DNA from 3 places in the Halobacillus rhizosphaerae genome. Region 1 is predicted to be linked to each of the others. Evidence: riboswitches for the same ligand, from Rfam matches in the RefSeq annotation. Region 1 holds a riboswitch; each other region holds the start of a gene.
What was found. Region 1 has a riboswitch for thiamine pyrophosphate ahead of Q7A53_RS08380 (ABC transporter substrate-binding protein). Riboswitches for the same ligand answer to the same signal wherever they lie in the genome.

Region 1 (2,265 bases):
AATTAGAGAGAGCCGTCCGGATTTAAATATCCGTTTACTGGACCGAGGAGAAACGGTGCTTCGTGCTTTTGACTCGAAAATCCAAGACTATGTGGAAGACTGGTTTGAGAAAAATGATGTAGAAGTCATTCATAATGCCAATGTCGGATATGTGGAAAAAGACGGCGTTTGTAATAATGGCATCTGCTTCATTAATGACGTAACGATTTGGACAGCAGGAGTGCGTCCAAATTATCTAGTAAGAGAAATGCCCGTCGAGAAAGACAATCAAGAAAAAATTAAAGTGAACGAATTCTTCCAGATTCCGAAGCAGCCTCACATTTATGTGGTGGGAGACTGTGCGTCTTCAGAATATTCTCCTAGTGCTCAGCTTGCTGGCCAGCAAGGAGAGGAAATTGCCGCGATTCTAACTGCTGTTCTTGCAGGCAAAGAGCCTCAAAAGCCTAAAGAAATCAAGTTAAAAGGATCATTGGGCTCGCTAGGTAAGTCAGATGGATTTGGCAATATGCTTCAGAAGCCAATGACCGGCCTGCTGCCAAGACTTGCTAAATCAGGCGTACTTTGGTTAAGTAAACGTCATTAATTCACGTCGATCAGCTAAAAGGTTGATTAAAAAGCGATTCTATGGGAAGATTTAATTATTCACGACTAACTTAACTGAATAATCTTGAATGTAGGGGGACCAGTAAAGCTGGTTGAGATTGTATCCGAAAAGGTACTGACCCTTAGAACCTGATCTGGTTTAAACCAGCGTAGGAAACATAGAAAACGACATTCCGTTTTTTAAAAATATGTGCACCCTAGGTATGGTACCAGGGTGCTTTTTGTATGCCTGATTTTCCTTTCACCTAGACAGGTTCCCTTCTCAATTGTTCCAGAACTTTCAGTTAGTCAAACGAATGGGAGGAAAACCAATGAAGAAATTACTTATTTTCATGGGCTGCCTGCTGCTCTTTCTCGCTGCCTGCAATCAGGAGAAAGAAACGTCACAGGCAAGTACCAGCCAGAAGAAACAAATGAAAAACGTGAAACTCGTTCTCGATTGGACACCGAATACCAATCATACGGGAATTTACGTTGCCAAAGAGAAAGGATACTTCGAAGACGAAGGACTCCATGTAGAAGTTATGATGCCCGGCGAAACAGGTGCCGATCAGCTGGTAGCTGCCGGTAAAGCAGACTTCGGAATTAGTGCACAGGAATCCATTACCCAAGCACGTGTACAGGATATTCCTATCGTGTCTATTGGCGCAATCATCCAGCACAACACCTCAGGATTCGCTTCACCAAAAGATAAAAATATTACTTCCCCAAAGAAATTTGAAGGGAAAACCTACGGAGGCTGGGGTGCGCCCGTTGAGAAAGCCGTTATTTCTTCCATTATGGAAAAAGAAGATGCGGACGTAAATAAAGTCGATATTGTAAATATGGGTAATACAGACTTTTTCACTGCCGTTAAACGAGACGTAGACTTTGCTTGGATTTACTACGGATGGACCGGGGTCGAGGCAGAACTTCGCGGTCAGGACTTAAACATGCAATACTTAACCGACTACTCAGATAAGCTGGATTATTACACGCCCGTTCTCACTACAAACGAGAAAATGATCGCGAACAAGCCAGATACTGTGAAAGCTTTCATGGCCGCAGTTTCCAAAGGATACCAATATACCATCAACAACCCGGAAGATTCTGCTGATATCTTAATTAAAGCTGTCCCTGATTTAGATCCAGAACTAGTCAAAGCCAGTCAAAAATGGCTGTCCCCAAAGTATAAAGATGACGCAGACCAGTGGGGAATTCAAGACCAGAAAGTATGGGAAAATTACTCTGAATGGATGTATAACCACGACTTATTAGATAAGCACTTAAATGTAGAAGATGCATATACCAACAAATTTTTACCTAACAAATAAAGGAGATGAGATAGATTGGCAAACTCATTAGTCAGCATTCAAATTATTCCAAAGACGAAACAAGGGGAAGACGTCATTCCTTATGTAGATCACGCCATATCATTGATTGAAGACTCAGGGTTACGGTATGAAGTACACCCGCTGGAAACAACCATTGAAGGTGAGCTTTCAGAGATATTCTCCTTAATTGAAAAAATGAATCAAGCTATGATTGAAAAAGGCAGCACAAATGTTATTTCCCAAATTAAAGTTCTTTATCAGCCAAGCGGAGCCTCCATGGATCAATTAACGGAGAAATACCGTTGATCTCTTTGTTTAAAAAAGGATGGAGACCTATGCTGGTCCTCAT
Region 2 (2,265 bases), on a different contig from region 1:
GAGGATGACAATGAACTAACCTGGGTAGTCCTGAATATATTAGAGCATGCTTTAACGGCTTGTGCACTATATTTTGTAAAAGAAAATGCCATAGAAATGACGGAAATTCGATTGAAGGATAATTTCCTGCTTGACCTTGCGAAAACGGAGGTAACCATTGATAAGCAGCTGCTTTCCAAAGCACAATTGCTTGGATATGACTTAAATCGTCCATACATTTGTATAGTAGGGGATATTCGTTTTAAGAAAAGGATAGATGATCACATCGGTTCTACTGATCATCCTGTTCGATCCTCTTCCATGCACAGCCGGAATTATTATATTCAAAAGGAAGTCACTCATGCTGGGGATGTATTACAGAGGCGCACCATGACCACCTTTGAAGATGGAGAGGTTATTGTTTACTTAGAAGCAGACGAACACCCCTACATGGAAACGACTAATCAATTTCTTGACTTAGTAGAACGACGTTTAAATGAACTTCTTGCAGGAATTGTTATTTCCTGGGGAATATCTTTTCGCAAAGACGAAGTTTATACGTTTCATAAAAGTTATGATGAAGCGGTTACCGCGTTAAATATTGGGCGTCACCAAAACGAAGACGGGGAGCGGACTTTTTTCAGTGATACAAGAATGAATCGTCTTCTCATGTCTTTATCTCATGATAAAGGGATCGAGAATATCGTCGAAGATACGCTGGCTAAACTTATTGATTATGATCAAAAGCGACAAACCGACTTAATTCATACTTTCATCGTTTATAACAAATATAATAGTAATGTAAGTCAGTCTTCACGTGCGCTGAATCTGCATCGGCAGTCTCTGCTGCACCGGCTGCGAAACATTGAACATTTAACAGGGCTTTCTCTGCTGGATGCCGACGACTTATTTTTACTAGAACTTAGTGTGAGATTGTGGATGTTGAAGAAAGTAAAAGAATAATAGAAATAGGTGACAGGATCTTACATCTTTGTTACGATGAACAAAACCAAGTGAATAGAAATCTATGAAACTACTAGGGGGGCCCGTCATGGGCTGAGAGGAAAGCAATCGAGCTTTCCGACTCTTATGAACCTGATCTGGTTAAGACCAGCGGAGGGAAGTAGTCAGAGTGCAAGATTATTGACTCCATCCATTCGAAGCCAGGTCCTCCTTAGGACTGGCTTTTTTTAGTGTCCAGGAATATACCTCGGTCATGAGTCAATTGTCTGCGTGGTGACAAAAGCTCATCCTTCTCGAATGCTCTCTGGGTCTCCCTTTTATGGGAGGGAAAACTATGAAACGAACTCGTATGCTTACTACGATGGCTGTGTTTGTTGCTGTCGCAACTCTGGGCTCTCAGCTGCTCTGGTTTCCGGCAGGGATAGCTAAAGCTTATCCTGTACAGCATGCTGTAAATGTAATGGCAGCGGTTATGCTTGGTCCGCTTCCTGCCGTTGTAATCGCCTTTACGATAGGTCTGGTAAGAAATTTACTAGGTACAGGGACGCTGCTTGCTTTTCCAGGTGCCATGATTGGCGCATTTCTAGCTGGTGTTCTATATCAATTCTTCAAAAAAGAAATTTATGCCGCTATAGGAGAAGTAATTGGTACGGGTGTGATTGGAGCGCTATTTTCTGTTCCGTATGCCCATCTTTTTATGGGGAGTTCCAGCGGCGCTTTTATTTTTCTTCCTTCCTTTCTTATCAGCAGTATCACGGGAGCCATCATCGGCTGGTGCGTGGTATATCGTTTGGATCGAAACCAATTTACAACAATTTAATGTTCGGAATCTACTAGGGGTGTCCGCAAATCGGACTGAGAGGAATGTATTTCCAACTCTTATCGACCTGATCTGGTTAAGACCAGCGTAGGGAAGTAGGTGGCAACCTCATTAACCCACCCCTGGCAGCTTCCGCAAACCAAGGAGGCACTTCAATGAAATTTTCTCAAATGATTCGGAATGAAAATCAAGATTTATTTCAAGAAATATTCGAACATCCTTTTGTAAAAGGTCTAGGTGAAGGACATGTTCCTTCTTCCTCTATAGCACACTACATTAAAGCGGATTATGAATATTTAAATGCATTTATGCAAATTTATGGTACAGCCATCTCGAAATCGGCGGAACGAAAGGATATTCAATACTTTAATGAACAAGTGAATTTTGTATTAAATAGTGAAATCCATCCCCATAAAAATCTTTGCGAAGTTATAGGGATCCGGTATGAAGACTTGCAAGGGTTTCCTCTGCCTCCAACTGCCGATCACTATGTAAAGCATATG
Region 3 (2,265 bases), on a different contig from region 1:
TTTTTGTTTCCCCAAAGTATAACTGCTGCAGTTGATAAATCCTGTTCAATTCCTCGATTGGATCCGGGTGATCATCGACACGAAGATCCACAAAAACGTCATTCAGTCCCCCATAGCCTCCTTTATCTTTAACTACGTAAATTGCTGCTGATTGACGGCCGCGACTATCCCCTCCTGCTTTTTGGGCAGCTTGCAGTCCAGCAATCAATCGATCTGAAAGAGACCCTGAATGTTGTTCAAAGGCTTTTCCCATCTCCGATACTGTTGCTTGATTTACTAAAATGTTGCCTTGCGCACAGTAATTGGGGCCGGTCATTCCTCCTGCCCAATCAAGACAATTTGCGCCAGTATACGTCGCTCCCCTTCCATTCGCGTCTATAATGCCTGCCTGACGTTCATCTGCTTGAGGGTCATTTTTAACTAATTCATCTAACGTTTCTTGTGCACTAAGACCTTCTCTCAATAATTTTAATCCTGACGGTCCATAAGCAGGATTGGCTAGTGCTTGCGTCGCAATCGCTCCTACGCCAGCTTCAGCCCAAGGCACCACCGACCCCACACCAAGAAACTTAGATTGAACGGCAACTCCTAACTCTCCCGTTTCAGGATCGTGGCCCACAATAGAAAATGTAGCAACTATATTCGGTTTATCTTTCAATATCCTGACCCCTTTCTTTCCTACTCCTTTAAAATTCGATTCGATCCTTTAACTCTCCTGCTTCATATATAATTCTCATGACTTAAAAAAAGGTGAGCTCCAGATTAAAAAACTGAGCTCACCTTTCAATTTAAAAGTAGAATATTTATTCTTATAATTATTTATACGGCTTGTGAATGATGAGTTGAGGTCTTTTCACGAAAAGTATACTGACAATCACCGCACTTAATATAAAGGCAGGAAGCATATAACCTCCATTGTAGAGGAGAGAGTAAAGCCATACCGGCTGCCCCGGCGGTGCAAATTTGCCGTAAAAGACAATGCCCGCGATAAAATGACTCACAAACCTTAGTAGACTTCCTATCAAACAACCGGTGATAATCGCTGTAATCATTCGTTTCACATGATGTTTAGAAGCCGCAGAGGCTATCTGGCCAGCCATTATTCCAGCGAATCCAATCGACGTAAATGCTAGAATATAATCTAGGAAACTCTGTACAGGTGTAACTAGAAGAGCATTTCCCAGTAATATTTGATAGACTCCCAGTAGAAATCCTGTTAATAATCCACCTTTTATTCCCCATCTGTAAGCCATAATAAATACTGGCACCATAGAGAAGGACACCGATCCCCCCTGGGCCCATAATTTAAATGACAAAAACGGGATAATATCCAGCAAAATAGCAATAGCCGAGAAAATAGCTACTTCGACTAAAAACAATACTCCTTTGTGTTTCATCTCAAACTCCCCCTTTAAAATTGAGCACAAAAAAAGCAATACAAAGGGAAGCTTTCTGATGGATCCCATGCATTGCACCATCAACAAAGCCGCCATTCCTACACCAGTATTAACTGACAGGTTCAAAGGGTCAGAACAAATTGTTCACTCTCAGCCTGGAGGGCTCCCCTTGAGGGCTAAATTTATTATGCTTTTTTTGTTTGCCCTTATTATAGTAGAACAACTCACTCTAGACAACTATGATTTATTGCCTGGGAAATCTAATATTGAGGCACAAAGTCCTGACAATTTGACATTATGCAGTGGGAGTCCTATAATTCAAATCGTAACAATTACTATTTAAGGAGGTCACCCATTGGCGAAAAAGTCTAAAATTGCTAAAGAGCTGCAACGTCAAAAGTTGGTAGACAAATATGCAGAGAAACGCAAGGAGCTTAAAGCGGCTGGCGACTTTGAAGCTATACGCAAGCTGCCAAGAGACTCCTCTCCATCACGCACACAAAACCGCTGTGCCTTGACCGGCCGACCACATGGATATATGAGGAAATTCGGTCTTTCTCGCATTCAGTTTAGAGAGTTAGCCCATAAAGGTCAGATTCCTGGTGTTAAAAAAGCCAGCTGGTAATTTTTCATCTCAGCGAGCGAAAAAAGCCGTGATGATTCCAGAAAACTTAAACCCACCAGCCCGCTGGACTGATGGGTTTACATAAAGTTTAAAAGGATATCCGCTTCCTATACTTACTCATAAGCTTATGATTGTGTTCGTCTATGCCATCTACATTTCCACTCTTAAAGATCGGCGGTTTTATATTTTCTTCCGCTAGTTTTTCGATGACTTTTGTAAATAAACTGTGCAATAGTGCTGTGC

Region 2: it holds a riboswitch for thiamine pyrophosphate, as region 1 does, so the genes downstream of both, thiW (energy coupling factor transporter S component ThiW) here and Q7A53_RS08380 (ABC transporter substrate-binding protein) in region 1, are expected to answer to the same signal.
Region 3: it holds a riboswitch for thiamine pyrophosphate, as region 1 does, so the genes downstream of both, thiT (energy-coupled thiamine transporter ThiT) here and Q7A53_RS08380 (ABC transporter substrate-binding protein) in region 1, are expected to answer to the same signal.

What each region holds. Positions count from the first base shown of each region.
Region 1 is NZ_JAUTWQ010000006.1:132,336-134,600, forward strand. It holds gene Q7A53_RS08375 (NAD(P)/FAD-dependent oxidoreductase) at 1-583, shown strand, start outside; TPP riboswitch at 666-776, shown strand; gene Q7A53_RS08380 (ABC transporter substrate-binding protein) at 915-1,916, shown strand; gene Q7A53_RS08385 (thiamine-binding protein) at 1,932-2,222, shown strand; gene Q7A53_RS08390 (ABC transporter permease) at 2,252-2,265, shown strand, end outside.
Region 2 is NZ_JAUTWQ010000021.1:40,271-42,535, reverse strand. It holds gene Q7A53_RS17910 (PucR family transcriptional regulator) at 1-942, shown strand, start outside; TPP riboswitch at 1,008-1,118, shown strand; gene thiW (energy coupling factor transporter S component ThiW) at 1,277-1,762, shown strand; TPP riboswitch at 1,768-1,873, shown strand; gene tenA (thiaminase II) at 1,918-2,265, shown strand, end outside.
Region 3 is NZ_JAUTWQ010000023.1:17,275-19,539, reverse strand. It holds gene Q7A53_RS18245 (DUF1028 domain-containing protein) at 1-661, opposite strand, end outside; gene thiT (energy-coupled thiamine transporter ThiT) at 816-1,397, opposite strand; TPP riboswitch at 1,476-1,577, opposite strand; gene rpsN (30S ribosomal protein S14) at 1,753-2,022, shown strand; gene Q7A53_RS18230 (sugar isomerase domain-containing protein) at 2,111-2,265, opposite strand, start outside.